DNA from 2 places in the Clostridium sp. HCS.1 genome. Region 2 is predicted to be linked to the other one. Evidence: predicted binding sites of a transcription regulator. Region 2 holds the regulator's gene; the other holds the start of a gene.

Region 1 (16,989 bases), 1.4 Mb from region 2:
ATCTTATCCTTATTTCTTTTTCATAAGGCTCAATATGTATATCTGAAGCTCTCATTTCAACTGAATTTTTAAATAAGTACTCTATCATCTTTACAACTGGCGCATTTTTTACATCATCAATTTCTTCCACATCTAAAGATATACTTCTTGATTCTAAGGTTTCTTTTAAGAGTTCCTGTGCTGCTTTATTAACTTCTTCACTGCTATAATTAATTTGAACAAATTTATTAATATCCTTCTTTGGTGCAATAAATGTCTTAACCTCTAATCCTGTTGATATAGAAATATCATCTATTGCAAAAATATTTAATGGGTCTGAAAGGGCCACCATTATTTTGTCTTCCTCAAAACCAAAGGCTATTAAATTGTATTTAATACAAAGATTTTGTGGTATTATCTTAATGGCTTTTTTATCAAAATTAACATTGTTTAAATCCACTTTCTTTATTCCAGTTTGTTCTTCTATAGCATCTATAATATCCCCTTCTGAAACTATTCCGCTATCAATTAAAACTTCCCCTAATTTTTTTCCTAAAAGCTTTTGTGTTCTTAAAGCATTTTGTAATTGAAATGGAGTTATTTTTTCTGCCATTACTAAGATATCTCCAAGCCTTTTCTTTTGAACTATAGCCATAAAATTCACTCCTATGTTAAATTTTGATTTTAAATTATATTTTTAAAAAAAATTCCTTTTTTAACCATTTAACTATTCATTCATCATCATAATATAGACTTTAGTCTTTTTCAAGCATAATTTATATTTAAATTAAATTCACATTTTAAAAGAAAAAATTTAGATAAAGTGACAATAATTGTTCTCCTATCATAATATAAATGATAGTTCCAATTGATATATATGGTCCAAAAGCAATTTCAGACTTTTTATCTTTTAATTTAAATAGTAATATTATTGATGCTACTAATCCTCCTAGTACTATAGCTATAAATAAACTAACTGAAATTCCTTTAATCCCTATAAATAATCCACATATTCCTGCTATTTCAGCATCACCTTGTCCCATGCCTTTTGTAATTACTACTATTAGATATATAATTAAATATCCAATAATTCCACCTAAAAGATTATTAATTAGAGTTGTATCTTTTGTATACAATCCTATTAATATGTACACACAACCTAAAACTAGTCCTAATATAGTTGTGGATGAATATATATCCTTAGTTTCTAAATCTATATAAGAAATTACTATTAATAATGAAGCTAAAATACTATAGGCAATAAAATTAAAAGTTAATCCAAATTTTAAATATATTAATAAATATAATATTCCATTTAGCACTTCAACTAATGGATATTTTATGGATATTTTTTCTCCACATTTTCTACATCTTCCTTTTAAAAATATATAACTTATAACTGGAATAAGATCTAAGACTTTAAGCTCATACCCACAAGTTGTACAATGAGATGCTGGAAAAGCTATAGATTCCTCCCTAGGTATTCTATAAATACATACATTCAAAAAACTTCCTATACACAGTCCAATTATTAATACTAAAAATCCCATAATATCCTCCTAAAATTTTCAAACTAAACTATTCACTTGAAATATTATCCATTATTTATAATAACTAGTCAATTAATCTTTATATTTTTTATTTATATAACAAAAAAAGTATCAATTATAACAACTTTTTTATAATTGATACTTCTTAATTTAATTTTTTTCCTCTATATTTAAAAATTCTCCATTTTTATTAATAACAAAATCCACTTCATCATTTAATATTTTTCTTGCATCTTCTAAAGTCAAAATTTCTATTTTATTATAATCCTCTATATTTCTATACTTAACTATGGTTTTTAATTTTTCACCATTTTCATTTTTTATCTCCCTTATTGTATCTAAATCTTCAAATTTTATTGAATCATTAATCTCTACTGCATTAATAGTTATAATTAAATCTCTAATTGATTCTTTAACTTCTATTTTTTTAATTGTTTCTTTATAATTATTGAAACTTATTAATAATGTAGTTCCTAATATTACTGAAACAATTACTAATATAGTTATCCTTATGTTCCTAATCTTCTTTCTTTTGCTTTTTGCTCCCATAATACTCCTCTATTTAACTAATAAGATATTTACTATAATTATAAATTATAGATATAATTCTATCAATATTACTAACGGTATTATAGAGCTTATATAAAATATATTTATATATTATTTGTATAAATAATATTTCTTACATTTTTCAAAAAAATCCTTTTCTTCTTTAGCTATACTATTTAAAAATTCACTTGAAGTTATTCCTCTTCCTAGCTCTTTTCTTATAATGTCCGTTCCAAGTAATGCATCTAAGAAATAGCCATATTCATTATAATAATTAAACTCTAATTTATTATTCATATCAAGCTTGATAATTTCTTCTAAAAGATTTATTCCAATTTCATAAGAATTTATTATTTTCTTATTCAGTATATGAATTTGAATTCCTGAACAAAGCTCTTTCTCATATTTTGAAAACATAGGAGTGAAAAACACTGGTCTAAATTTTACTCCTGATAAATTTTTATTATTCATTATATCTGCTAATTTATATCCATCTATCCAGGGTGCTCCTACTAGTTCAAATGGTTTTGTAGTTCCTCTTCCTTCTGATATATTTGTACCTTCTATTAAACATAATCCACTATATAGAATAGCTGTATCAAGGGTTGGCATATTAGGTGATGGGGGAATCCATATAATATCTGTATCATCTTGATACATCCATCTTTTCCACCCCTTTATTTTAACTACTTCTAAGTCGCAATAAATTCCTTTTATACTATTAATATAATTTGCTAATTCACCTATAGTCAAAGCATATCTTGCTGGTATTTGATACATTCCAACAATTGTATTATATTCTTCTCCAAGCAAGTTGCCTTCAATCTTTTCTCCACCTAAAATATTTATTCTATCTAATATAACCATCTTTTTATTATTTTCTTTGCAAGCTTCTAAGCAATATCCCATTGTATTAATATAGGTATAATATCTTATCCCTACATCAGCAATATCAAATAATAAGATATCAATATCTTTCATCATTTCTGATGATGGTTTTTTGTTGTTCCCATATAGACTATATACCTTAACTCCAGTTCTTTCATCTATATAATTTTCTACTTCTTCTCCGGCTTGAAGATTACCTCTAAGTCCATGTTCAGGAGAGAAAAGGGAGATTAAATTGAAATTTTCATTTATTATATCAACAGTATATTTTAAGGATTTATTTACTCCGCTTGTTGATGTTACTAATCCAATCTTCTTATTTCCTACTATACTCTTTATTTCTTCTAAATTATCAATACCATTAAAAACTTCATTTTTCATTATAATCTCCTTTTTTAATATGTAATATCTTGCTTATATTAAAAGTGAAAGATTAATACTAACCTTTCACTTTAAGTTTTACATTGTTATACTATTTTCAACTTGTTGATTTTCTTCCTTAAGTAAGTTCTTCTCATACATCTTAAAGAATGGATAGAAAATAATTATAGAAATTGCAAAATTAATCATAACTAATATAGCTGCTCTCCAATCATTAGTAGCCATAACTGCTTTAATTGGTGCTGGTAATACCCATGGTGCCATTACTGATACCTTATTTACAAGCCCTAAACTCATAACAATGTAAGTAATTGTTGTATTTATTACAGGACCAACTACAAATGGTATTGCAAGTATAGGATTAAGAACAATTGGTGCTCCAAACATTATTGGTTCATTTATATTAAATAACCCTGGAATTATTGAGAATTTTCCAACCTGCTTTAAATACGCTGATTTTGAAAATAAGAATAATATACAAAGTGCTAATGTACCACCAGATCCTCCAATCCATACAAATAAATCAAAGAAACCTTCTGTACCTATGTTATTAGCAATTCCACCTGCTGCCGCTGCAGCCATATTTTCATCAAGTAAAACTAACCATATTGGTCTTAATAATGATCCTATAACGGAAACTCCATGAATTCCTGATGCCCATAATAAACATATAAATAAAGTTGGTAATAATACTCCAAGATAAGTATTTCCAGCTATATTTACTAAAGGGCTAAATAACTTAGTAATAAATATGTTAACATCAAAATCCAACATTACTCTTACTATCCAGAAAAGAGTAATTATTATTGCTGCTGGTATTAGTGCTTCAAAACTTCTTGATACTGATTCTGGAACTTGCTCTGGCATTTTAACAGTTAATTTTCTAGTTTTACAAAATCTTAATATTTCAACTGCTATAATCATACTAATAATTGCAGTAAACATTCCTGCTCCACCAAGATACTCCATTTTTAAAACCCATCCTAATGCTGTATCTGTAGCTTTATCAGTAACATTTAATGGTATATTTAAGCTTAATAATCCTGCCATAGATAGAACTCCACCTGACACTCCATCTAATTTATAAGATCTCGCTAGTGAATATCCCATACCATAACTAGCATATAAACACATAAGTCCCATTGTAACTCTAAATGGTAATACTATTTTAGCTGCATAAGGAGCTATAAAGTCCTTCCATGGAGTTATAGGTATATTAATTATTAATAAGAAAAAGCATCCTATTAATATTAATGATAATGTAGATATAATACCATCTCTTACAGCCTTTAAATGCTTTTGTTCTGATAGTCTCGCCATTGGCGGCATCATTTTTTCATCCATAAATTTCATAATTGCTTCCATTTTCTAATACCCCTTACCTTATTTTATTTATTAAATAGTAAAATTACTTTACTAAGAAATATCTTTCATTTTCAATTAATTCTATTTTATTACTTTCAATTTTTTCTACTTTAAAAAATCCATTTCCTGTATATAATACTTCTTTAAATTTTTCTATATTTCCTGGTTCTCCTTGTGCTTCTATATAGATTGTTCTATCTCCACTTTTCTTAGAAAACCCTGTTATTTTTAATGGTGCTGCTTTCATCTGTGAAAAATATCTTATTCCTCCATCATTAATATCTCCAGTTACTATAAACCTTTCTCTTACTATCATAAAAACCTCCTTCTACTTCCAGCTTCTTGATTTATTAAATTCAATATAGTAAGCTCCTTTTGCTGCTTTCACATTAGGTTTAATAATTTTATAATTATTAATAACCTTATTAATTTCATTAATAAAGAATTGTTTAACTATTGGTACTTTATTTATTAAGTCTCCTTTTATAGCTATTGGTATCTCTTCTTGATTTTCTAAAAGCTTATATGCTCTACAAGTTAACTTTCCTAAGTATCTTCCTGCTTCTGCAAAAATTTTTATAATTTTTTCATTTCCATTTTTATATTCATTTACTATAACAAGGAAAACTCTTAATATTTCTTCTTGTTTTAAAGAATACACCTTCTCAACAAACTCACTAATAGTCTTACATTCTAATGAATTCATTATATTTATTGATAAATTACTAAAACTATTTTCTAATTCTTTTTCTTCAATTACTATTTCAAATGATTTTAATACCACATAATATATACTCCCTTTATCACCAAGAATGGGACCATATCCTCCATATCTAAGTTTAGATTCATTATTTTTTGAGTATATTATTGAACCAAGTTCTGATATTACAAGTATTCCATTTCTCCCCTTTAAAACTGAATTTAAAGTAAGCTCAGCATCATTCATAACAGTTATACTTATAGGAAATCTTTCTTCTAAATATTTTTTTATAATAAATTTATTATTTCCAGTATCTACTCCTGGCAATCCACAGTAAAGATGAATACATCTTTTTTCATCTAAATTAGATATACATTTTAATATAGAAAATTCTATATTCTTTAATGCTTCTTCTTTGTTTATAACTAAATTACCTAAACCAGCTTCCCCTGATGATATTTCATTTCCATACTTATCATAGGCTATTGCAATTGTCTTATTAGAATTACTTTCAACTCCAACTACATATTCTTTATCAAGTATTATATTTTCTTCGCTTTTACCTCTATTTTCTGTTGCTTCAAGAAACCCTTTTATGTAATCATTTACCTCTCTGGTTATTTTTCTCCTAATCTCTTCCTTATTAAAACCTTTCTTGATTAAATTCTTACTTTTGTGTTCTAGATATTTATCTATATTAAAAAAGTCTACTTCTTCTTGACTCTTTATTTCATATTCTACAATACTTGAGTCAACATAATATAAAACCGGTCTTCCATTACTTTTATATATCAACTTCATATCTATTAGTTTCTTAAACTGATTCACTACATTTGATCTCTGCATATTAACATTTACTGCAACTGTATTAGCATCAACACCTTTTATTCCTCCAGATAGATATTGCTTTCTACACTCTTCTTTTACAAAATCATAAATTATTTCTTGCTTTAACATTTTATCAAAAGTTATTTATTAAGATATTTAGTATAATCAATTTTTCCTTTATAATTGTTTTCCATAAAATTCATTCTAGAAATTTCAAAAAACATAACTATAAAAGAAATAAAGATAACTTTTACAATATTATCTATAAAAGATGGTACTTCATCCAAAAAAACTTTAAATAATGTATAGAAAGTAAAGGAGCTTGTCCCAATAATCCATCTATTAAGTTTGACTTTTTTTATATTTATTAAATAGTTAGTTATTTTAACAGGTATTAATATAATTGCAGTAAATATTATTATATTTAAAATATTTTTTAAATATATTTCCACTTTTACTCCTCCTTTATTTTATAAACTATATAAAAGTATATATAAATTATACAAATCAAGTCTTCTAAAGTCTATATGCTTTGAAATAATATTCCATATTTTGATATTTTAAGTGAATTAATATATCATTTGTTATTTTTCCCTAATTCTTATTTATTTAAATTAATTATCTAGTTATAATTTATGAATTTTTATTATACACTAATATACACTTTTATCTAAATAATAAATAAAAAAAGATACTAGTAGGAAAAAATCCCATTAGTATCTTTTCTATTTGAATTTTAGTACATTCCGTCCATTCCCATTCCTGGTGCTCCTGGCATTGGAGTTTCTTTTTGAGGAATATCTACTACAGCAGCTTCTGTAGTTAAGAATGTTGATGCTACTGAAGCAGCATTTTGAAGTGCTGATCTTGTAACCTTAGTTGGGTCAACGATACCAGCTTTAATCATATTTACATATTCATTTCTTAAAGCATCATATCCCATTCCAGCTTCACAACCCTTAACATGTTCAATGATAACTGAACCTTCAAGACCTGCGTTAGTAGCTATTTGTCTCATCGGTTCTTCTAATGCTCTTACTATGATATTAATACCAACTTGAGTGTCTGGAATATCTGAAGTTACTGTATTTACTTCATTTATAATATTAGCATAAGCAGCTCCACCACCTGGAACTATTCCTTCTTCCACAGCTGCCTTTGTAGCTGCTAAAGCATCTTCTATTCTTAATTTCTTTTCTTTTAATTCTGTTTCTGTAGCAGCACCAACTTTAATTACTGCAACTCCACCAGCAAGTTTTGCTAATCTTTCTGTTAATTTTTCTTTATCGAATTCAGAAGTAGTTTCTTCTATTTGAGCTCTTATTTGAGAAACTCTTTCTTTAATAGCTTCACTATTTCCTTTTCCATTAACTATAGTAGTATTTTCCTTTGTAACTTTTATACTTTCACATTGTCCAAGCATATCTAAAGTTACTTCCTTTATGTCTATGCCAAGTTCTTCTGATATAACTGTACCACCTGTTAATATAGCTATATCTTGAAGCATTTCTTTTCTTCTATCTCCAAAACCTGGTGCTTTTACAGCTACACATGTGAAAGTTCCTCTTAATTTATTAACTACTAATGTAGTCATAGCATCGCCTTCAACATCTTCAGCTATAATAAGTAATTTCTTACCTTGTTGAACTATTTGCTCTAATATTGGAAGTAATTCTTGAATATTTGAGATTTTCTTATCAGCAATTAATATTAGTGGATTATCTAAAACTGCTTCCATTTTTTCTGTATCTGTTACCATGTAAGCTGATACATATCCTCTATCAAATTGCATACCTTCAACTACATCAAGTTCAGTACCCATTGATTTTGATTCTTCAACAGTTATAACTCCTTCATTTCCTACCTTTTCCATAGCATCAGATATTAATTTACCTACTTCTTCATCTGCTGCTGAAATAGCTGCAACTCTTGCAATATCTTCTTTTCCATCAACAGGTTTAGAAATTTTCTTAATTTCATCAACAGCCTTATCAACAGCCATTCTAATACCATTTCTAATTAAAATAGGATTTGCTCCTGCTGTAACATTCTTTAAACCTTCTCTAATTATTGCTTGTGCTAAAAGTGTTGCTGTAGTAGTACCATCTCCTGCTACATCATTAGTTTTAGTAGCAACTTCTTTAACTAATTGAGCTCCCATATTTTCATATGGATCTTCTAATTCGATTTCTCTTGCAATTGAAACACCATCATTAGTTATTAAAGGTGCTCCAAATTTCTTATCTAATACAACATTTCTTCCCTTTGGTCCTAATGTAACTTTTACAGTATCTGCTAATGTATCAACGCCTACTTGCATTGCTCTTCTAGCTTCTTCGCTAAATTTAATCATCTTTGCCATAATTTATTCCTCCCTTACTCAACTATTGCTAAAATATCGTCTTGTTTTAAAATAGTGTACTCTTCGCCTTCAACTTTCACTTCAGTTCCAGCGTATTTTGAATAAAGTACCTTATCCCCAACTTTTACTTCCATATCTACTCTTTTTCCATCTACTATAGCTCCAGGTCCAACAGCTACAACTTTTGCTTCCTGTGGTCTTTCTTTTGCTGCACCTGTTAAAACTATTCCACTTTTAGTAGTTTCTTCTGCTTCTAGTTTCTTAATTACTACTCTATCTGCTAGTGGTTTGATATTCATAAAAAAATCCCTCCTAATTATATATATAAAATTATTATTATTATTATATCTATATTAGCACTCATCTTTCTTAAGTGCTAACAATTTTATAATAATATTTTGATTTTTTTTTTTCAAATTGGAATCCTTATATTTTTTCACTAAAATTAATAAATATTACCATTTCTCATTGATTAGTTTCTATTTCCTTATTTTTATATCTATTTTCTTTATTTTATAGCATCTTTTACTTTTTCACTCTTTTATTATATGTACTCCTGCATTATTTAAGACTAATCTAATAAATATATGGAAGATAATAAGACTAATAATGTAGATAATATTTCTTTATTATAGTTTAATCCCTTATTGAATATAAAAAATTTAAAAATATCAATATTAATCTTTCCAATTAATTCATAAATTATTACCAATATTATTTATAAAACTAATAATACTATAAAAGAAAAAACTCCATGTTTGGAGTTTACAAAATAAATATATTTTTAGTAATTTGGTACAAATTACTTCATTAATTCTACATTTTACATTCTAAATTTTAAATTTGGGGCTACTTAAGTAGCCCCATAACCTATTTTCTTTCTAAATCAATATTTTCAAAATCTTTTATTTTTTCATTATCTATAACTGATTTTCTAGAAGCTTGTGCATTTATCTTATTGAAAGTTGATTTAGATTTAAATGGAGTAGCTATAGTTCCAGCACCGTTTATACATCCACCTTCACACATCATTCCTTCGATAAAGTTTCCCTGTAACTTTCCTACCTTACCCATAGTCATAGCTTTTTTAATTTCTATTCCACCTGAAGCTTTTACTGGATTAAAATTCACTTCTAAGCCCTGGCTTCTAATATAATTTTCAATAGCTGCTGTTAAACCACCATGAGCACCAAAGCCTCTTCCATAAATTGATGCTTCATCAACTAATTCCTCTTCACATTCTTCAACTTCTATATCAAAGGCATTAAATAATGCTAATATTTCTTCAAAAGTTAGAACATAATCTACTGCTCCCTTTACAGATTTTTTGGCTGCTTCATTTTTCTTAGCAGTACAAGGTCCTATAAATACAACCTTTGCTTCTGGATCAATGCTTTTAATATATCTAGCTGTTGCTATCATAGGTGATACTGTTCCAGAAATTCTTTCAACTTCTGAAGGCATAGTTTTTTCTATATAATTTAAAAAGCCTGGACAACAAGAGTTAGTCATATATTTATCTCCCTTTTCCATTCTTTCTACAAATTCATTACTTTCATGAACTGTTACTGCATCAGCTCCACAGGCAGCCTCTAACATATCAGTAAAGCCTAATTTCTTAATGGCATTTTTAATTTGTCCATAGCTAACCTTAGGTCCAAATTGTCCTGCAATTGCTGGAGCTACTATAGCATACATTTTTCTTCCTCTTGCAAGTCTCTTTGCTACTGGAACTATTAAACTCTTATCTGAAATAGCCCCAAATGGACACGCAGTCATACAGCTACCACAGTTAACACATGATTCTTCCTTTATAATTGCTCTTCTATCTTCTTGACTTATATCTAAAGCTCCTGTAGGGCAAACTCTCTTACATGGTCTCATTACTTCTGCTATTGCATCATAAGGACATGCTTTCTTACACATTCCACATTCTTTACAAAGCTCTTGATTAATATAAGCTCTACCACCTACATAATGAATTGCTCCAAAATTACATGCTTCATGACATTTATGAGCTAAGCACCCTCTACAAGAATCTGTAACACTATATTTATTAATTGGACATCTATCACATGCCGCTTCAATAACGTAAATGATTTGGTCTTCTTCTCTGATATCTACAAACTCATCATCAATATTATCCCCATTAGCTAAGTAACCTGCAGCAAGTTTTGCTCTTTCTAATACAATAGCTCTTTCCTTATAAACGCAGCATCTATACATTGCCTTGTCCCCTTTTATGATTTCATAAGGAATTTTTTCTATTGATTCAGTGGATAAATCTCCATTCTTAGCTAATCTAGCAACTTCTGTTAAAACTTCGTGCTTTAATTTCTTCAACTGAGTCTCAAATTGAAACATACCAAAATCCTCCTATATAAATATTTTTAAACATTGTTCCCCAATATTTATTATAACAGTTAATTTATCCCTATATTAATAATTTAGAATTTTCTGATAACTTGTAGGAATATTAACAATCTTAAAGAATCAAAAAAATTATATGTTTTTTTATAATTTAATAAGAGGAAATAATATTAAGTTATAGTCTAATATTATTTCCTCTAAAATATTATTATATCTTATTAAATGTTAAGATCTTCTTATGCTCGTCCACTGCTTCCACAAACCATAATCTTGTGTTCAACTACCTTTTTCATAGCTTCTTTTCCTGGTGTCATATACTTTCTTGGATCATTAGCATCTGGATTTTCTATAAAGTATTTCTTTACTGCATCTGAAAATGGAATCTTTAAATCTGTTGCCACATTTACTTTGCATACTCCTAGGGATATTGCCCTTTTCACTAATTCATCTGGTATATCTGATGCTCCATGTAATACTAATGGCACATCTACCATATCCCTTATTTCTTTTAGTCTATCAAAATCTATCTTTGCTTCTCCCTTATATAATCCATGAGCTGTTCCAATTGCTACTGCTAATGAATCTATTCCAGTCTTTTCTACATATTCCCTTGCTTGCTTTGGATTAGTATATTTGCTATCCTTTTCATCTACTATTAAATCATCTTCTTGTCCACCTAATCTACCAAGTTCTGCTTCAACTGTTACATCATATTTATGTGCATATTCAACTACTTCTTTAACTATTTCTATATTTTTTTCAAATTCTTCATGGGAAGCATCTATCATAACTGATCTAAAGCCTAAATTAATAAAATGTTTTATTTCTTCTACTGCTTCAAAATGATCTAAATGTATTGCTATTGGAATATTATATTTTTCTGCTGCTGTTTCTGCCATAGCAACTATAAATTCTCCTCCTGCATATGCAATTGTTGATGGAGTTCCAGCTAATATTACTGGTGATTTTAATTCTGCTGCTGTTTCTACAACTACTTCTAGGGTTTCTAAGTTATGAATATTAAAGGCTGGTACAGCATATCCTTCTCTTTGAGCTTTTTTTAGCATTTCTCTTGTTGATAATATCTTCATAATCCTTCACTCCTTTTATTTCTTTTTCTATATTTATTTATATAAAATTATTTTATTAAATACTTTTTTAAAATGAATATTTAAATTTAAGTTTTCATAACTTGTAATGTTGTCATTACCAGTTCTTTTAAAAAAATTTTATTTTTTAGTTGTTATTTAATTTTACCCTATATTTAAACTTATCTCCTCTAGCAACACTTACTGTATATTCTATTACTTTTGAATTTTCATATGTAAGCCTTTCTATTTTTAAACTAGGGCTCCCCTCCTTAATCTCTAAATAGACACTTTCAAGCTTGTTAGTTAATATAGGCATAAAGTACTCTTCTGCTGATGTAATTCTTGCATTAAAGGATTTTGTTAAAATATCATACATAGGATTATTTTCTAATTGCTCTCTTGTTAATCCTTTAAATCTATCAAAAGGTAAATAAGTAGTTTCATACATCATAGGTAATCCATCAGCTTTTCTTATTCTAGATATTTTGTATAGTAAATCTTTTATATTAATTTTAAATATATCAGCTATTTTTTCATTTGCTTCAACTATTTCAAATCCAGTTACTTCTGAGCTAGGGGTTTTATTTAATTTCTTCATTTCTTCAGTGAATGAATAAAAAGAAATTAAATCTTGATTCATTCTTCTAGGTGATACAAAGGTTCCTTTACCATGAAGTTTATATATGTATCCTTCCTTCTCAAGCTCATCCATAGCTTGCCTTACTGTAGTTCTACTAACATCATATTTTTCACAAATTTCTCTTTCGGAAAGTATCTGTTCATTTTCTTGTAGGTTATTTTCTATCATGTCTATAAGAATATTCATAAGTTGTAAATATAGGGGCGTTCTAGAGCTTTTATCTACTATTGCACTCATTAAATTCACCTCATTAATTTTCTATTTCGATTATAACATAAAATATAATTAAAAAGAAAATTTTTCTAATTAAATCTTTTTTAACAAAAAAAATAGAAACTCATATTTTTAAGTTTCTTAAAATAAAATAAATATTTAGTTCTTATTTGCTATTTGCAAATAATTTTACTGAAATAAACCAATAACATATGGTACTAAAGAAAGCAGTAATTAAGGTATCTTCTATTTTATATTCCTTAAATATAAATTCACTTATAATACTATATATAATTCCACATATTATAAACATCAATATATAACCCCATAAGTTGAAGCTTAATTCTTTACTATTATTTATGTAGTCTATTTCTTTCTTTGTTAGCTCCTTACCTCCATATTTAGTAGATAGGGCTTTATTTCTTATAAATGAAATTATACTTCTACTTATTTGCGCTGATAATAACATTTCTATGGATGCTAAAAAAGAAATATTTATTATATCTTTAAAATATATTTGTATCCCTTTAGTTTTAGTCATAAATTTTAAATATATAACTAATATCAAGCATAATATAGAAATTGTATATAAAGAATATTTAATTTTGTCTATTAATTTTCCATAAGGCTTTTCTCTTTCATTTTTCCACGCAAAAAAAACTAATAGTCCACATGCTAAAGTCATTAGTAAATATAACTTCAAATCAATAATCCTCATACCATCACCAATTTGTATTATATCATTATTATAAACTATTAAAAATGAATAAACTGTTAAATATTTCAAGCAGAATCATATATAACAGTTCATCACTTTTTAATCAAAATTTTATTTTAATATTTCCATTACATTATCAGGAACTGTATTACCACCTAAGTTATATGCAAGTAATGCTGCACCATTCCATGGATCTAAAGCTGGTTCTTGTAAATAGCATTTCAATGCTGACTCCTTAATCATTTCCTTTAATGGGTTTAAAACATATTTTCCTGCTTTAAATACTCCACCAGTATATGAAACTACAAACTCATCAGTAAAATTTAACTCTTTAGCTATAGCTTTTATATGTTCAAATATTGATTCCGCTGCATCTTTAAATATTTTCTTACATGCTGGACATCCTGCCTCTGCTGATAAGAAACATATAGTTGAAAACTTTGCTAATTCTGTTCTATTAAACTTTAATTTATTAAAGACTATCTCAACGATTTCATACTTATAAGTAACTCCATACTCTTTTTCTAAAATATCAACTAATACAGTTTTTTCTTTTCTTCCATCCTTTTGCTTGGTGTATTCATTAATAGTTTTTAGAGCTATCCAATAAGCACTTCCATCATCACCTATCCCAGGTCCAAATCCTCCGCACCTAGCTAATTTCCCTTCTGAATTTCTTCCATATGCTATACTTCCTGTTCCTGCAACCACATTAACTCCTGGCCTGCAAGCAGTACCTCCTGCCCATCCATTAACAGCATCATTGTCTATTGAATATGGAACTTTGATAATATCTTCAAAAGCTTTGTCGATTTTCTCCATATCATCTATACTTTCTCCATAACCAGGAACACCAGCAAATATATATCCAATATCCTTTAATTCTATATTAGCATCATTACATATCTTTGAAATATTTTCTGTTACTTGAATTTTTATTCCTTCAACCCCAACTTGATGGATATGAATAGTTGAGCCTTCCCTTTCTGCTACTTTTTGTAAGTTTTCATTAATTAATAGATATTTAGTCTTAGTTCCGCCTCCATCGATTCCTAAATAATACATTTTTCTTCCCCCTGTATTTATAGTATTACAGATCTTCTCCTAATGTATTTGTTACTATATAAAAGCTATGATTATTTATTACTTATTATTGAAAATCCAATAAGATAATTATATATTTATTACAATTACTTTCCAATAATATTATTGCTTATTTTATAGAAATATTTGCTATTCTTATTAAAAGCTACGATATAATAAAATACTCTCTCTATAGCTACAGTTTTATTATTTAACTTCCCACCATAAAGAGAGTATAATTCCGCCTTATTCAAGCCTCAAATTAATATATTTTACAGAAACTCCATGATAGTTTCTTCATTAATTCTACATTTTTTTCATTTCTTCACTTTTTAATTCTTTAACTCTTTAACTTATTCATTCTTTCATTTCTTCATTTCTTCATTTCTTCATTCTTTAATTTTCCCATTGTGCGTCATCACTCTTTATACTTCTATCTTATTTTCTCTAGCATAGTAGAAAAGATATTGTTGAGCCATGCCTGATAATACTCCAAACTTATCTCTTGCGAAAACTCTCATTTTATTTAATGATACATCAGGTGCTACATAGAAATGAATCATAGCTCTTTTAACCCATACATCTACTGGGAATGAGGAATGCTTAGCCATTGAAAATAGCATTATACAATCTGCTACCTTTGCTCCAACTCCCATAAACTTTTGAAGAGCTATATGGCAATCATCATCATTTAAACTCATTATATAATCTAAATCAAAATCAAGAATTTCTGGTCTTTCTGGATACTTATCTGGATTAAGTGCCATATCTTCTTTAACTTCTATTGCATCATTAACCTTTTTTATTGTATCAACTATGTACTTACTTCTAAAAGATGCTCCTGTTCCTTGAATTTCTTCTAATGTGGCATTCTTTATAGCCTTAGGAGTTGGGAAAGTATGATAGATTTCACCTTTGTACTCTATTCTTTCTCCCCAGTTTTCACATATTTTCTTAACTGTTTTCTTTATTGAAGGAATACTATTTCTTGCAGATATTATGAAGCTTATAAGCATTTCAAAAGGATCTTGATTTAATATTCTAATACCATAACCAAATTCAACACTTTTCCTTAGTATTTCATCCTGTGCTAATACAGCTTTAATTTCATCGTAGTTTCTTTCTAAATCAAAATAATATAACCAAATATTATTGAAGTCTTCTTCATTAGAATTATATATTATTACTTCATCATCCTTTTGAAGTATTTCTATTACTCTTCCAAAGGCAACGACTATATAATTTTCATCTGTTATCTTATCCCATCTAAAACATTGCCCACACTCTAATATTTGCTTTATATTAAAATTTCGTACTCCTTCAATTATAACTTTATCATCTTCAAATTTTACATTTCTATAATCCATGTTTTCACCTCATATTATATACTACCTTAGGTTTCCCCTAAATTTTTACAAAATATTCTCTTAATATCTAAAATTAATTATATCATATAGTTAAATAATATCTAACTAATAATTTATATTAATAAAAATAAATTATTTAATATACAAAAAAACTGTTGCATTTTACTGCAACAGCTTTTCTCGGTAATATATATCTTAATTTTAGTAAGTGTAAAAACCTCTGCCTGTCTTTCTTCCAAGGTATCCAGCTCTAACGTACTTTCTTAAAAGATTACTTGCTCTGTACTTAGTATCACCTGTTTCATTATATAAAACATCCATAATAGCTAAGCATACATCTAATCCTATAAGGTCTCCTAAAGCTAAAGGTCCCATTGGGTGATTTGCACCATACTTCATTGAAGTATCTATGTCTTCTACTGAAGCTATTCCTTCTTGTAGAATGAATGAAGCTTCATTAATCATAGGAATAAGTATTCTATTAACTACAAATCCTGGAGCTTCTGCAACTTCTACTGGTTCCTTACCAATAGCAACTGATAATTCTTTTACAGCATCAAAAGTTTCTTGAGATGTAGCCATACCTCTTATAATTTCAACTAGCTTCATTACTGGAGCTGGATTAAAGAAGTGCATTCCTATAACCTTATCTGGTCTCTTTGTTGCTGATGCAACTTCTGTTATTGATAAAGATGAAGTGTTAGAAGCTAATATTGTAGATTCCTTACATATTTCATCTAATTCAGCAAATATAGTTTTCTTAATTGCCATATTTTCAACAGCAGCTTCAATTACTAAATCACAATCTTCAGCTAGAGCTAAATCTGTTGTTCCAGATATTCTTCCAAGGATTGCTTCCTTATCTTCTTCAGTCATCTTTCCCTTTGCAACTAATTTAGATAATC
Region 2 (16,989 bases):
GCTTCTAATGCTATTCTATTAAGTCTATCTAATTTTTTGAATTCACCCTTTAACTTTATATCTACTCTTTCAGTAATAGTTGGAATAAATTCACTTACACCTAGTTCTGTTCCCTTTTGAACTATTAAATCCATTTTTTGAGCCTTTGGCAACCCTTGAAATAAATATATTTTTACTTCACTTTCATTATTTATTTCAAGTTGTTCTTCTATATCAACAATTACCTCTTGCTTTGTAATAGTTCTTATTTTTGCTAAAAATTCATCTCCATCACAATTATTTAAGACTATTTTATCCCCTTCATTTAGCCTTAATACTTTATATAAATGTTTTACATCATCACCTAAAATTTTTGCTGTTCTTTCTATAAAATTTTCTTTAGGAGTAAAAAATTTATGCATACATCGATCTCCTTAAAACTATTTTAATTTGGCAACTATGCAGTTCCATTCCCCATCTTTGTTTATTTCTACTACTTCAAATCCTGTTTCTTCAAGCTTATTAGTAACCATATCAACCCTATCATGAATGATTCCAGAAGTTATAAAGTATCCATCTGTCTTTAATACTCTTTTAACATCTTCTGTTAATATACAAATTACTTCGGCAATTATATTGGCAACTACTATATCTGCCTTCCCCTCTATAACATCTACTAAATTTCCATATAATATTTCTATATTATCTAAATTATTTAACCCTACATTTTCATTTGCAGACTCTACTGCAACTGGATCTAAATCTACTCCTATTGCCTTTTTTGCACCTAATTTTGCAGCAGCAATTGCAAGTATTCCAGAACCACATCCCACATCAAAAACAGTACTATCTTGTTTTACGTACTTATCTAAAGCTTGAATGCACATTCTTGTTGTTTCATGAGTTCCTGTTCCAAAAGCCATTCCTGGATCAAGTGCTAATACTAATTCATCATCTTTAGCTTCATATTCTTCCCAAATAGGCTTTACTACTATTCTTTCCCCAATTTTAGTAGGCTTATAATATTTTTTCCAGTTATTAGCCCAATCTTCTTCGTGCATTTTTTCACTTTCAACTTTAGCTAATCCAGTATCTATACCTATTTCCTTTAATTCTCTCATTTTTTCATTAATATATTCTAAGATTTCTTGGATATTATCTTCTTCAGAAAAATACGCTTTAACTACAGCTACTTCTCCTTTATGTTCTAATACATTTATATCTGCAAAATCCCAAGTAAGTGGTCCTTGTTCTCTTTCTAATATGTCATTTGGATCTTCAATTGCAACCCCTTTACAATCTAATCCATAAAAAATTCCTGAAACTGGTTCTAAAGCTTCACTTTTCGTTATAACTCTAATTTCAATCCATGTTCCTTCCATTAAAATCAGTCCTTTCAAAGATATTTGACTAATTTATTATTTTACACTTATGTTAACTTTCTGTCTAGGTATTAACTTAAAAAGTTTACTTAATAGAAATTAATTTAATATTATGGTAAAAATATAATTCATATGGTAATACTTTATAAATATATTTAATTATAAAAAAATAAGATACTGACATATTCAGCATCTTATTTTTACCACAAAAATTATTTAACTATATTAATTAAAATGTTATTAATTACTTAGCTGCCTTAGCTGCTTCTAAAATCACATCATAACTTGGTTGATCTGTGATTTCATCTAAATATTCAACAAATGTTACATTGTTATCTGAATCAACTACAAATGATGCTCTTGTTAATAAACCTAATTCCTTAGCATATGTTCCTGTAGCAATTCCGAAGCTTCTATATTTATAATCTGAAAGAGTTTTAACATTTTCAACATCTCCTAATGCACACCATCTAGCTTGAGCAAAAGGTAAATCCATTGAAATTGTATAACAAGTTACTCCATCTATTGAATCAATTTTTTCATTAAAAGTTTTTACTTCTGTATCACAAACTGGTGTATCTATTGATGGTACTGTTAAAAATACTCTTACACCCTTTGAATCTTTTTCAGTGAAATCTGCTAAATCATTTGTAGATACTGTAAACTCTGGTAATTTGCTACCAACTTCTAAAGTATTGCCTTCTAAAGTAACTGGTGCTCCTTGAAACTTAACCATTTTCATTTTATCTTCCTCCTAAATTAAAATAATATTTATTATTTTAACAATAATCATTATTCATATACTTTTATTATATACCTAATAATAACTATCTGTAAATATTTATTATTTTTAAATGTTGTTATTTTAACTTAGGATAAGTAATGTAATGGTTTATACTTGATATTTATCAACTAATGCTTTAAATTCTTCCTCTTTTTCAATTAAATAGTCATCGAATGATAATTTGTTCTTTTCTACTTCAGTAGAAAGTTCTGATAAAAATTCTGGTATTTTTACAGCTGGTATATCTCCTAAGGCAACTCCTAGTTTGGTGTCACCTACTCCATAAGCTCCTCCAACATGTAATGTAAAGCACTCATCTACTTTATCTCCAACTCTTTTTTTCTTTCCAGTAAATCCTATAGATGCTATTTGATGAACTCCACAAGAATTTTGACAACCTGAAAAATGCATTTTAGGTAATATATCTAATCTATAATTATTTTCCTTAAAATAATCTAAAACTGAATGTAAGGTTCCTTGACTATTGCATAATCCTATTTGACAAATTGGCACTCCAATACAGGATACACTTTGTTCAAATTTAGTTTTAGCTCCCATTTTTTCAGTTAATTCTAATAATTCTTTAGCTTCATTTCCATTTAGATTTCTAAAATATACACCTTCTGACATAGCTAATCTAATTTCTACATCTTCAAATTTACTAATTAAATCTAATACACTCTTCAAATCATTAATTAGCCATTGTCCTCCAATTGGATGTAAGTATACACTATATAAGCCCTTTTGCTTTTGCTTAAACAATCTAGGATTATCTATTTCAATTTCTATTCCTTTTTTATTATAAACTTTATTGCTTACAGTAATCTTTAAGTCTTCTGTTTCTTTAACTTCATCTACATGTTTCTTATAGCAATTTAAGAATTCTTCTTCTCCCATTCTATCTAATATATATCTTACACGAGCTCTATTTCTATTTTCATAATCTCCTTCTGCTATAAACATTCTAACCATAGCTTCAATATAGAATAAAACATCTTTTGGATCAATTAACTCTTTGTATTTAACAGCTTTTTTAGGATTTTGTCCTAATCCTCCTCCTAAATAAACCTCAAAGTATTCTTTTCCATCTTTATTTACTGCCACAAAGCCTAAATCTTGAACTGTACAATGGGCTTCGTCCTCTGCTCCACTTGAAAAAGATACTTTAAGTTTTCTTGGTAGTTTATATGTTGTAATTCTCTCTAAGAAATAGTTCCCAGAAGCCATTGCATAAGGGGTGACATCAAAAGCCTCTTTTTCATCAACTCCTGATAATGGAGACATAGCAACATTTCTTGGATAATTTCCACCTGCTCCTCTTGTATAAATATCATTATCTAGAGCTTCCTTCATTAAATCACATATCTCATCTATATTAAGACCGTGTAATTGAATAGCTTGACGAGTTGTTAAGTGAATTTTATCAAGACCATATTTTTTAGCAAAATCATAAACTTTATACATTTCACTTATATTTGTTATTCCTGATGGAATTCTAAGTCTTATCATAAATTCTTTTCCACCTTTATGAGAATACACTCCAAAACCACCTGAAGAATGTTTAAATTGCATTAAATTTATTTCTCCATTAACAAACTTATGACCCTTTTCTCTAAATCCCTCTATTTCTCCATATAAAACTTCTTTTAATCTTTCCATTTTACCACCTCTTAACAAATTTCTTCCAAATTAAATTATATCATTAAAAATTATATGTTATCATTTGATATTCTTATAATAATCATAAGAATTACCTATTGGTAAACATTCATTTTATTATATATTTTGCTCGAATTACTAATTTTTATTATATTTAAATATAATTATTATAAATAAAAAAGAGAATTAGCATCTGCTAATTCTCTTTTTTAAATAAATCTTTTAAGCCTTTTTTATGTGATGTTCCTTCTCCTACATTTTCTCCACAAGCTTCCATAAATGCTTTTAATGCATCCTTTTGCTTTTCATTTAAAGTCTTAGGAATATCTACTATTACTTTTACATATTGGTCTCCTCTTCCTGATGAATTGACCCTAGGTACTCCTTTTCCTTTTAATCTAAATAATGTACCTGATTGAGTTCCTGCAGGAATAGTATATTTAACATCTCCATCTACAGTTGCCACAGTAATCTCTGTTCCTAAAGCAGCTTTTCCCATAGAAATATGAGTGTCTATATATATATCATTTCCTTTTCTTACAAATTTCTTTGAAGGCGCTACATTAATTCTTACATATAAATCTCCTGGAGGTCCATCATTAGTTCCATGATTTCCTTGTCCTCTTAAAGGCATAACATTTCCAGTATCAACACCTGCTGGTATATTAACTTTAATTTTTCTAGTCTTTCTAACATGACCTCTTCCATGACAAGATGTACATGGTTCTTCTATAACTGTTCCAGTACCACCACAGGTATTACAAGTTGATGTACTTACAAAGCTTCCTAAAGGAGTTTGTCTTTGTACTCTTACTTGTCCTTGACCATTACATGTTGGACATGTTTTCTTTGATGTACCTTCTTTTGCTCCACTTCCTTTACAAGTTTCACAATTTTCACTTCTATCTATTGATATTTCCTTTTCAACACCAAAAACAGCTTCTTCGAAAGTCAGATTAATTGTATATTCTAAATCTGAACCTCTTTGAGGTCCATTTCTTCTTCTTCCGCCGCCGCCTCCGCCGCCGAAGAAACTTTCAAATATATCACCAAATCCGCCCATATCAGAAAAATCAAAGCCACCGAATCCACCTGATCCAAAACCACTACCATCAAAGTCAACTGTTCCATACATATCATATTTTGCTTTCTTATCTGGGTCTGAAAGCACTTGATAAGCTTCATTTATTTCTTTGAATTTATTTTCAGCTTCCTTATTACCTTGATTTTTATCAGGATGATATTTTATAGCTAACTTTCTAAAGGCCTTCTTTATATCTGCTTCTGATGCTCCTTTTTCAAGTCCAAGGGCTGCGTAATAGTCCTTATTTGCCATCTATTTTCACCACCATTTTTAAACTTTATAAAAGGGAAGACGACTTTTGTCTTCCCTCCTATATTATATATATTAGACTAATAGGTTACAACTATTTATCGTCTTTCACTTCAAAATCTGCATCTACTACATTATCATCATTTGGAGTGCTGTTAGTTCCTGCTCCACCCATATTGTTTGGATCAAAACCTGCACCTTCTGCTCCATTTGGATTAGCATCTGCATACATCTTAGATGAAATAGCATAGAATTCTTTATTTAATTCTTCCATAGCATTCTTTATAGCTTCAAGATCTTCTCCATCTTTAACTTTATTTAATTCATCTAATTTTGCTTGAACCTTAGCCTTATCATCTGCTGATACCTTATCACCTAATTCTTCTAAAGCTTTAGCTGTTTGGTATGCTACTTGATCAGCATTATTTTTAACTTCTATTTTTTCTTTTCTCTTCTTATCTTCTTCAGCAAATTTTTCTGCTTCCTTAACAGCCTTTTCTACTTCTTCTTCACTTAAGTTAGTTGATGCTGTTATAGTAATATTTGCTTCTTTATTAGTTGCCTTATCTACTGCTGATACTTTAACTAGTCCATTAGCATCTATATCAAATGTTACTTCGATTTGAGGAATTCCTCTTGGTGCTGGAGCTATTCCAGATAAAGTAAATCTTCCTAAAGTCTTATTATCTGCTGCCATTTGTCTTTCACCTTGAACTACGTGAATTTCAACTGATGTTTGACCATCTGCTGCAGTTGAGAATGTTTGACTCTTCTTAGTTGGAATTGTAGTATTTCTTTCAATAAGTGGTGTAGCTACTCCACCTAATGTTTCAATACCTAATGTTAATGGAGTTACATCTAATAATAATACATCCTTAACTTCTCCAGTTAATACACCTGCTTGAATAGCAGCACCAATTGCTACACATTCATCTGGGTTAATTCCCTTTGAAGGTTCTTTTCCAGTAAAGTTCTTAACAGCATCTACTACTGCTGGAATTCTTGTAGATCCACCAACTAATATTACTTTATCTATATCGCTTAATGAAAGACCTGCATCTGATAATGCTTTCTTCATTGGCTCAATTGTTCTTTGAACTAAGTCATGAGTAATTTCATTAAATTTAGCTCTACTTAAGTTCATATCAATGTGCTTTGGACCTGTGGCATCTGCTGTTATAAATGGTAAGTTTATGTTAGTTTGCATTGATGAAGATAATTCAATCTTTGCTTTTTCAGCAGCTTCTTTTAATCTTTGAAGAGCCATCTTATCATTTCTTAAATCTATTCCATTTTCAGCCTTAAATGTATCAGCTATATAATGCATGATTTTTTCATCAAAGTCATCTCCACCTAGCTTAGTATCACCATTTGTTGATAGAACTTCAAATACTCCATCACCTAATTCTAGTATAGATACGTCAAAAGTACCACCACCTAAGTCATAAACAAATATCTTTTGGTTAGTATCCATCTTGTCTAATCCATAAGCTAAAGCAGCAGCTGTTGGTTCGTTTATAATTCTTAAAACTTCTAAGCCTGCAATTCTTCCTGCATCCTTAGTTGCTTGTCTTTGAGAATCATTAAAGTAAGCTGGCACTGTTATAACTGCTTGAGTTACACTTTCTCCTAAATAGCTTTCTGCATCTGCTTTAATTTTTTGAAGTACCATTGCTGATATTTCTTGTGGTGAATGTTCTTTACCATCTATAGTAACTTTATAATTTGTTCCCATATGTCTCTTTATTGATATTACTGTCTTATCTGGATTAGTAATTGCTTGTCTTTTTGCGATTTGTCCTACTAATCTTTCTCCATTTGCTTGGAATGAAACTACTGATGGGGTAGTTCTTGCACCTTCTGAGTTGCTGATTACAACTGGTTCTCCACCTTCCATTACAGCTACACATGAGTTAGTAGTTCCTAAGTCAATTCCTATAATTTTTCCCATAATCTATTTCCTCCTAAATATATCTTCTATATTAAAATTTAGTTAATATGTCTTAAATTTAATTAGCTACCTTTACTACTGTATATCTAATTACCTTGTCGCCTCTTTTATATCCCTTTTGGAATACTTCTGCTACTGAATTTGCACCTAAGTTCTCATCTTCAATATGCATTACTGCTTGATGATAATTTGGATCGAATTCTCCTGTAGCATCAATTTCTTCTACACCTAGTTTTTCGAAAGATGTTTTAAAACCTTTTATAGTCATTTCAATTCCTTTTTTAATATCTTCAACATTTCCTTCAACTGATATAGCTCTTTCTAAATTATCAAGTACTGGAATCATTTCTTTTAACACATCTGTACAAGCATCTGTGTATATTCCTTCTTTTTCTTTAGAAGTTCTTTTTCTATAATTGTCATATTCTGCAGTTAATCTAAGTAATCTTTCCTTTAAAGTTTCTGCTTCATTTGTCAATCTTTTATTTTCATCCTTTAACTTACGCATAGCATCTAATTCATTTTCCTTATCATTATTTTCTTCCACTATATCTTCTGAAGAATCCTCAGTAGAATCATTTGAAGAATTAATTGAATCTGCTTCCATATCTAAATTTGCTTCTTCGCTTTTTTCAGTGTCAACATTGTCATTAACATTAGTAGCGTCTTCTGAATTATTTTGGTTATCTAATGTTTCCTTAATATCCTCCACAAAAACACCTCATCTCTTATTCTATAATTTGATTTTTTAAACTTTTATTAAGTTCCTTCATAACTTCATTCATAATTGCTATAACCCTTGAATAATTAATTCTTTTTGGTCCAATTAATCCAATCTTTCCTATAGGTCTACCATCTACAGAATATTCAGCTGATATAATAGAACAATCCTTTGCTTCAGGAAAGAAATTTTCTTCTCCTATTCTAATTGTAATATCATTACCTGGTTCAATTAAATCTAGCAAATTATCCTTATCATTTATTAGAGATAAAATTTCTTTTGCTTTTTCAATATTATTGTACTCAGGATAATTAAAAATATTAGTTGTTCCTTCAACAAAAACCTCTGTATTATTAGACTCTTTTAATGTTTCATATAAAGCAGGAAGAATTCCATTAAATACTTCATCAAAACCTTGCAATTCATGTTTTAGGTTATTTATAACTTCTAAATTAATTTCTTCAATAGTTAAATTTCTAAGCCTACTATTTAAAACATTATTAATCTTTTGAATAGTCTCAGGCTGTGGCATATTATTAACTCTTATTCTGTGATTTTTAATAACTCCACTATCTGCAACTATTACAGAAACCAAATTATGATTATCGATAGGAAGCAATTGAATAGATTTAATATAACTACTTCTTACAGAAGGAGTCTGTACTACTGTAGTTAAGTTTGTTAATTCTGAAAGAAGCGAGCAAGCTTCTTTAACTATTTTATCTACTTCGTACATTGCAGAATTAATTAAATACTCTTTAATTTTTAATTCCTCATCCTTAGTTAACCTTCCAGTATCCATTAGTTTATCTACATATAATCTATAACCTTTATTGGAAGGTATCCTACCTGCCGAAGTATGAGGTTGTTCTAAATACCCCATTTCTTCTAAATCAGCCATTTCATTTCTAATAGTAGCTGATCCTACTCCTAAATCATATCTTTTAGCTATTGTCCTTGATCCTACTGGCTCACCAGTCATAATATAGTCATTAATGATAGCCTGAAGTATTTTTATTTTTCTTTCATCAATAGCCATTAATATCACCTCTATCTGTTAGCACTCAATATCATCGAGTGCTAATGACTACAATATCAATATATTCCTTATTAAGTTTTTTGTCAATTTTATTTAGGCACAAAATAAATAATCTCATTTAACTTTATTAATTTATTTTTTATTTTCTTTGTTTTTCTAATAATTTCTTTATTTTTCTAATACATTTAAGTTAATATAAAATCACTCATTACAGAATTAGATAACTCTATTCCTTGCTCAGTTAACCTTAATGTATCATTCTCTAAGACTAATAATTTTCTATTAATATTTTTCTCAATAACATCCTTATATATACTTTCAATATTTACCCCAAATCTTTTTTTAAATTCATTTAAACTTATCCCACTAAGAATTCTTAACCCCATAAATACGAACTCTTCCATACTATCTTCAATTGTATTTTCTGTTATTTCTTCCCAAACTTCTTCTCCAGAATTAATTCTATCTATGTATTTTTTTACATTTTCTATATTTTTAATTCTTTTCCCATCTATAAATGATGTGGATGCTGATCCAAGTCCTAAGTACTCCTCACATTTCCAATAAACCTTATTATGATAGCATTCAAAACCTGCCTTTGCATAATTAGATATTTCATATTGATGATATCCATGCTTAGTTAATATACTTTTGGTTATTTCATACATAGTTCTTTCATCATCTTCTGAAGGTAAAATCAATTTATTTCTTTCCCAAAGTTTATAAAAAGCTGTTCCTTCTTCAATAATTAAACTATAGGCAGAAATATGCTCTGGATTTAACTTAGCAATTACCTCTAAAGATTCTTTCCATTCATCAACTTTTTGATTAGGAAGTCCAAACATTAAATCTACATTTATATTTTTAAATCCAACTTTTCTTGCTAAATTAAAGTTTTCTTCAAATTGCTTAAAACTATGAATTCTTCCTATATCCTTAAGCAATGAATTTTGTACTGCTTGTAGTCCCATACTTATTCTATTTACTCCGCCATTTAACATAGCTGTTAATTTTTCTTCTTCTAAAGCTCCTGGATTACACTCCATAGTAAATTCCATGCCTTCCATAAGCTGAAGTTTTTTTATAGAATTTAAAACCTTAACTATTTCCTTAGTTTCAAGATAAGATGGTGTTCCACCACCTATAAATATACTTTTTATAATATACTTACTTCCTTTATCCTCTATCTCCTTACATAATGCATCAACATAATCTTCTCTTAAGTAATCTATAGATGCATAAGAAGGAAAATCACAATAAAAACATTTCTGCTTACAAAATGGTATATGTATATAAAGAGATAATTCTTTTTTCTTTTCCATATTATCAACTCTTTCTTTAATAAAATTCTCTTATCCCTATTATACAGAACTAATTCAAAATTCAAAATATAAAGCTTAAATACACGTGAAAAAGGGCTATTTAAATAGCCCCTTTTAAAACTTAGATGTAATTATATTTATTTTAGAAACTCCTAAAGGAGTTTCAACCTTCATTCTTCATTTTACATTTTTCATTGGTGCGAAGCACCATCTCATACTTCTCGTAAATCTACATTTATAATATTGTGATATATAACATCTCTTTGTACTATATCTATTCTAGTATTTATTAAATCTCCCTGAAACCTTATTGGTAAGCTTAAATTCAATCCACTTCTAGCTACTAATGTATCTAAATCATTTCCATTCATTTGAATATTATATACTTGTCCATTTTTTCTTTTTAACATTCCAGTAATTATCCCTTTATTTCTTAAGCTTTTCCCCTTCTTTTTTAAATCTCTATTATTTACCTCCAACATATTATCCACCTCACTAAATTTACTTTACATTTTAATATATTTCAAAAATCAAAATTTAATTACTTAATATTTATATCAATAAAAAAACTTTTGAATATTATATATAAGTAATTTATTTATGGAGTAATATATGAAAAAATTTAAAATACTTTCCTTTGATGGTGGTGGAATTAAAGGTGCTTTAAGTGTTGAAATTCTATCTAGAATAATAGCTAAATATCCAAACTTTTTAAATGAAATTGATCTCTTTGCTGGAACTTCTACAGGCTCTATAATTGCCGCACTCTTAGCTAAAGGTGTTCCTATAGAGGAATTAGAGAAATTATATTCTAGAGAAGTTTCTGGACAGATTTTTTCTAATTATAATTTTAATATTATAAAGCCAAAGTTTAACAATACCTTATTAAAAAGATTTATCTCAAATTATTTTGATGATAAATTCAAAATAAATGATTTTAAAAAATATATATTTATTCCAGCCTTTTACTTAGGAGATGAACATACAAAATCCTGGAAACCTGTGTTTTTTAACAACTTATCTAAGAATAATACAAGTTATATTCTTGCTAGAGATGCTATTTTAGCTAGCTGTGCTGCTCCTACATATTTTCCATCCTATAAAAACTATATAGATGGTGGAGTAGTAGCTAATTCTCCTACTGCCATTTCTATTGCCACAACTTTATCTTCTTTACCTAAGTATAGAAAAGAAGATATATTACTTTTATCTATTGGTACAGGAGACAGCCCTGAAAGAATAATAGGTAAGACTCATAAATGGGGAATACTTCAATGGTCATTTCATCCCTTTGCAAAGATGAAATCCCCATTACTAGCTTTATTAATGGATGGTATGTCTAACTTAGAAGACTTATATTGCAAAGAATTCTTAAAAGAAAATTACTTTAGAATAAATCCGCAGGTGCCAAAATTTATAGATTTAGATGATTATAAATTGATTCATTATTTAAAGAATATAGGTAAAAACTGTGATTTATCAAATTTAATAAAATATTTAAATAATTTTTACTTCAAGTGAATATTTAAGTAGCATTTGTATTTTTTTGATATATAATAAATTATATAAGCATTATTTGTTTATATAAAATAATATTACCACCTTATTCTTATAGTTATCTAATAAAAAATGCTAAGTCAAATTGACTTAGCATTTTTTATTATAAATTATTTATCCACTTTTAATACTGCCATAAATGCTTCTTGAGGAATTTCAACTGAGCCAACCTGTCTCATTCTCTTCTTTCCTTCTTTTTGCTTTTCTAACAGCTTTTTCTTTCTTGAAATATCTCCACCATAACATTTTGCAAGTACGTCTTTTCTCATAGCTTTTACTGTTTCTCTAGCTATTATTTTAGATCCTACTGCTGCTTGAATTGGCACTTCAAACATTTGTCTTGGTATTATTTCTTTAAGTTTTTCTGCTATACCTCTTCCCTTTTCATAAGCTTTTTCTCTTGGAACTATCATAGATAAAGCATCTACAACATCACCATTTAACATAATATCAAGCTTAACTAATTCGGTTTGAGTATATCCCTTAAATTCATAATCTAATGAAGCATATCCTCTAGTTCTAGATTTTAATGTATCAAAGAAATCATAAACAATTTCATTTAATGGAATATCATAATTAATAGAAACTCTTGTTTCTTCTAAATATTGCATATCAATGAAGGTTCCTCTTCTTTCTTGACATAATTCCATTACAGCACCAACATAATCTGAAGGAGCTATTATGCTTGCCTTAACTATTGGTTCTTCCATATATTCTATTTCTGTAGCTTCTGGAAGATTAGTTGGGTTTGTAAGTTCTATTACTTCTCCATTAGTTTTTATTACTTTATAAATAACTGACGGTGCAGTTGTAATAATATCTAAATTAAATTCTCTCTCTATTCTTTCTTGAATTATTTCCATATGTAATAATCCTAAGAATCCACATCTAAATCCAAAGCCTAAAGCTATTGATGTTTCTGGTTCAAAGCTTAAAGCAGCATCATTTATTTGAAGCTTTTCTAATGCATCTTTTAGTTCTTGATATTTTGCTCCATCAACTGGATAAATACCTGAATAAACCATTGGTACTGCAGGTTTATATCCTGGTAATGCCTCTGCTGTTGGTCTATCTGCTTCAGTAATAGTGTCACCTACTCTTGCATCTCTTACATTTTTTATTGAAGCTGCAATATATCCAACATCCCCTGCTCTTAATTCATTAATTGGAAGTGCCTTAGGTGTAAATACACCAACTTCAGTTACTTCACAAATTTTATTTGTTGCCATTAACTTAATTTTTGTACCTGGTTTTACAACACCATCAAAAATTCTAACATAAGAAACAACACCCTTATAACTATCATAATAAGAGTCAAATATTAAGGCTTTAAGTGGTGCATCTTCATCTCCATTAGGTGCTGGTACCTTTTCTACTACAGTCTCTAAAACATCTGCAATATTTAAACCAGTTTTTGCAGAAATCAATGGTGCATCTTCTGCTTCTATCCCTATAATATCTTCAATTTCTTGTTTAACTTCATCTGGTCTTGCAGATTGTAAATCCACTTTATTTATAACTGGTGCAATTTCCAAATCATTATTTAAAGCTAAATAGCAGTTTGCTAGTGTTTGTGCTTGAACCCCTTGAGTTGCATCTACTACTAATACAGCTCCTTCACATGCAGCTAAGCTTCTTGAAACTTCATATGTAAAATCTACGTGTCCTGGAGTATCAATTAAATTTAATATATACTCCTCTCCATCAGGTCTTCTATAAATAAGTCTTGCTGCTTGAGACTTAATAGTTATACCTCTTTCTCTCTCTATTTCCATATTATCAAGTATTTGTTCTTCCATTTCTCTTTGGGTAAGAGTTCCTGTGGCTTCCAATAATCTATCAGCTAGGGTTGACTTACCATGATCTATATGGGCTACTATAGAAAAATTTCTAATTCTTTCTTGTCTATTACTACTCATATATTAAACTATTGCTTAAATAAGCAAATAGTCACTTCACCCCCATTATAATTTTCAAGGTAAATTATATCATAATGCCTAGGTTGTGTGTCAATATAAATATGAAGTTGTTAATATGTGTTAATTACTATTATTCTTATCTTGTAAAAAATCATCTATTATCTTATCTAAATCTCCACTTTCAGTATTGACTTCATTAGTCTTTATTTTACCATTTATTTTATCTATTATACTATTAAATCCATTATATAAAAATCCACCAACATCATAAAATTTTTCTGTTATTTTATTATTCATATTTATTATGAATTCCTTGTTATACACTTTTACTGTAGTATTTTCATTTTTATCCTTAGGAGTATAAATCTTTACTTCTGCATCATCCTTAATAAACTCTTCAAAATCCTTACCGAATTCCTCTTTAACTAATTCATAATTATCATCACCATTACCCACAGGTGATAAAGCTTTGGTGTTAATAATATTAACTTGTACACTGCCTAATATTATTATTATAAAAAAAATTAATGTTCCTATTAGAACTTTTTTATTAATCAAAAAAGCACCCCCTAGTATTTTTACTATCTAAAGGATGCTCATAAAAATCAATTTTTATTCATATTTTACTTATTTAAATTCTCTGCTATTATCCTTGCAATATACTTACTGGTTAATTTTGCTTCTTGTGCTGTATTTACATTTGATCCTACTTCTATAAGTATAAGATTATCACTTAAGCTATAATTATTAGCAAAAGCTCCTGGACTCCATACATAAGTTTCTCTAATTAAGTCAGGAAATAATCTAACTGCAGTATTATACATCTTATCAACAAATTCCTTGTTTGCAGGATATCTACTACTATTTTCAGCAGTAACAAACATCATTTTTGCTAAACTTTCATTATTCATATTAACTGTATATACGTCTTTTAATCTATCTGCTTTAGCACTATCTACTCCATCTCTATGAAGGTCTATTATAACTTTAAAATCCCCATATTCATTTAAATATTTTTTTAAAGTTTCATTAGATCTACTATATGCATCGTCATAAACAACACTATGATTAGTTTTATCATGAATAACAGATATTCCATAACCTTCTTCAAGTTCTTTAGCTAAAACATCACCAACTCCAGATACATTAAAATCAGTATCTGTAGTTAATTTTTCCCTTTCTGAATAATTTTCTGTTGTATGAGTATGGAATATTAACACTTCTGGTTTTGAATTATTTAAAGGCTTTTTTAAACTTGGATCATAGGCTGCGCTTACCTTGTTTAATTCAGCAATTTCTTCATCCGTCATCTTAGCTATACTTTCTGTTTTTAATGAGAATGGTGTTAATTTATTTATTGATGATGCTACTCCAGCACCTCCAAACATTTTGCTAAATAAGCTTACTTCCTTCCCTACTATATTATATGCATTTATACCTCTTATTCCCACAGCTTCTAAGGCCACATTTTTTAAAGAAAGATTATTTTCTACATATGCCCCTTCATCATAAACTGCAGTTTTTACTACTGGCATAGAAAAGTTAAGCATTTGAACATATGCATATCCGCCTGGATCATTGTAGTTATTTACTACATTAATTGCTCTTATAACAAATATTATACAAGCTACTATAATAATTAAATATCCCATACTAAAATTCTTACTGTTAATACCTAACTTTCCATTTCTTCTTGCCCTCTTATTATTAGGTGAACCTTGTCTTAATGAATACATGCAACTCCCCCTTCCTCTAATAAATATATTTAGAGAGTTACATAATTATTAATAAATATAAAAATATTTTTTTAATTCATAAACTTATTTATATCTTCCATATCTAAATTGGGTTGAATTGCCATATTAATACCATTTGCAATTATTTTTGCTAAGGATTCAATTACAGCATCAACATCCTTTGGTGTAACCATTAAATCTCCTACATATGGATCTAATACCTCTTTTATTAATTGGCTTTTTTCAAGCTTATCTACTGACTTTAGCATATTATAAAATTCTTTTCCTTTTTCAGCCTTACTAATAAGGCCATCTAGAACAAGATCTATAGTATCATTTGCTATAGTTGCTGCATGAACTACCGTAGGAACTCCAATAGCTACTACCTTCACACCTAAAGACTCTTCATTTATCTTCATTCTATGATTTCCAACACCTGCTCCTGGAGATATACCTGTATCACTAATTTGTATAGTTCTATTTACTCTTTCAAGCTTTCTTGAGCCAAGAGCATCAATACATATAACTAAATCAGGTTTTATTCTATCTACTAATGATTTTATTATTTCCCCAGTTTCTATTCCAGTTATTCCAAGAACCCCAGGGGATATACAACAAACTGGTCTTACTGAATCATCTATAGCCTCTGGCATAACTTGCTTTAAATGTCTAGTAACCATAATTTTTTCAGTTACCTTTGGGCCTAATGAATCTGGAGTTACATTCCAATTTCCAAGTCCTACAACTAATGCTGTTTTTTCTTCAGGCATATTTACTAATCTAGTTAAAACATTATCCACAACCTTTGAAACATTATCCATAGATTCACCATCATAATGAGTAAATTCTGGGAAATCTATTGTTATATAATTACCTTTAGGCTTTCCCAATTCTTTACCAGCCTCATCACTTTCTATACTTACAGTAGTTATTTTTATATCCCCCTCTTTTTCTTCATCTACAATAACTCCATCAAGCTCCCTTTTATTTTCTTCAGTGTACATATCTCTAGCTTCTATGGCTAAATCTGTTCTTACATTAATCATAAAAATACCTCCAAAAAAACTATTATCTCTTTTATTTTTCCTTAATGTTTCAATTTAATACTTGAACTTCTAAACTTTCAATGATATAATCTAGTATGTTAAAAACGAACTCGAACGCAGATTTCCCCAAAACTGCAAAGAGACCCTAATAAAATTATTAAGGGGGTGAATTTAGAATGGCAAATATTAAATCAGCAAAAAAGAGAATTAAAGTAACTGAAGCAAAAACTGCTCAAAACAGAATGATTAAATCAGCTTTAAAAACTGCTGTAAAGAAATTTGAAGTAGCTGTTGCTGCAAACAACGTAGAAGAAGCTAAGGTTCTTTTCCCTAAGGCTGTTAAAGCTTTAGATATGGCAGCTCAAAAAGGAGTATGTCACAAGAACATGGTAGCTAGAAAGAAATCAAGATTAGCTGCAAAGTTAAACGCTATGGCGTAATCAAATAAGAAGCCGATCCAAATGGATCGGCTATTATTTTATTAGAAAAACTCCTATAGGAGTTTTTTCATCAATTTTTCATTTTACATTCTTTATTCTTCATTTATATTTACTTAGTCAT

Evidence for each region. The regulator HrcA, encoded in region 2, represses chaperone genes, less so after heat shock. The targets are predictions, from matches to a motif close to TGTTAGCACTCNNNNNNNNNGAGTGCTAACA.
Region 1: the regulator HrcA is predicted to act here: its motif matches at 8,954-8,984, upstream of groES (co-chaperone GroES).

The regions. Positions count from the first base shown of each region.
Region 1 covers NZ_CP170704.1:486,453-503,441, reverse strand. The annotation lists gene ACFYH6_RS02470 (GspE/PulE family protein) at 1-634, opposite strand, end outside; gene ACFYH6_RS02465 (prepilin peptidase) at 780-1,529, opposite strand; gene ACFYH6_RS02460 (hypothetical protein) at 1,680-2,078, opposite strand; gene ACFYH6_RS02455 (exo-beta-N-acetylmuramidase NamZ domain-containing protein) at 2,190-3,347, opposite strand; gene ACFYH6_RS02450 (PTS sugar transporter subunit IIC) at 3,426-4,712, opposite strand; gene ACFYH6_RS02445 (acylphosphatase) at 4,756-5,028, opposite strand; gene ACFYH6_RS02440 (BadF/BadG/BcrA/BcrD ATPase family protein) at 5,041-6,369, opposite strand; gene ACFYH6_RS02435 (hypothetical protein) at 6,381-6,692, opposite strand; gene groL (chaperonin GroEL) at 6,977-8,602, opposite strand; gene groES (co-chaperone GroES) at 8,617-8,901, opposite strand; gene ACFYH6_RS02420 (4Fe-4S dicluster domain-containing protein) at 9,473-10,966, opposite strand; gene ACFYH6_RS02415 (tagatose bisphosphate family class II aldolase) at 11,209-12,066, opposite strand; gene ACFYH6_RS02410 (GntR family transcriptional regulator) at 12,209-12,940, opposite strand; gene ACFYH6_RS02405 (hypothetical protein) at 13,083-13,619, opposite strand; gene ACFYH6_RS02400 (N-acetylglucosamine kinase) at 13,746-14,699, opposite strand; gene ACFYH6_RS02395 (DNA-3-methyladenine glycosylase family protein) at 15,143-16,084, opposite strand; gene ACFYH6_RS02390 (3-hydroxybutyryl-CoA dehydrogenase) at 16,286-16,989, opposite strand, start outside.
Region 2 covers NZ_CP170704.1:2,826,964-2,843,952, forward strand. The annotation lists gene ACFYH6_RS13450 (16S rRNA (uracil(1498)-N(3))-methyltransferase) at 1-401, opposite strand, end outside; gene prmA (50S ribosomal protein L11 methyltransferase) at 420-1,361, opposite strand; gene tpx (thiol peroxidase) at 1,606-2,103, opposite strand; gene ACFYH6_RS13465 (nitrite/sulfite reductase) at 2,254-3,804, opposite strand; gene dnaJ (molecular chaperone DnaJ) at 4,001-5,140, opposite strand; gene dnaK (molecular chaperone DnaK) at 5,232-7,088, opposite strand; gene grpE (nucleotide exchange factor GrpE) at 7,147-7,800, opposite strand; gene hrcA (heat-inducible transcriptional repressor HrcA) at 7,817-8,848, opposite strand; gene hemW (radical SAM family heme chaperone HemW) at 9,034-10,170, opposite strand; gene ACFYH6_RS13495 (hypothetical protein) at 10,383-10,652, opposite strand; gene ACFYH6_RS13500 (patatin-like phospholipase family protein) at 10,783-11,691, shown strand; gene lepA (translation elongation factor 4) at 11,838-13,646, opposite strand; gene ACFYH6_RS13510 (hypothetical protein) at 13,767-14,204, opposite strand; gene ACFYH6_RS13515 (stage II sporulation protein P) at 14,270-15,382, opposite strand; gene gpr (GPR endopeptidase) at 15,454-16,428, opposite strand; gene rpsT (30S ribosomal protein S20) at 16,605-16,868, shown strand; gene holA (DNA polymerase III subunit delta) at 16,978-16,989, opposite strand, start outside.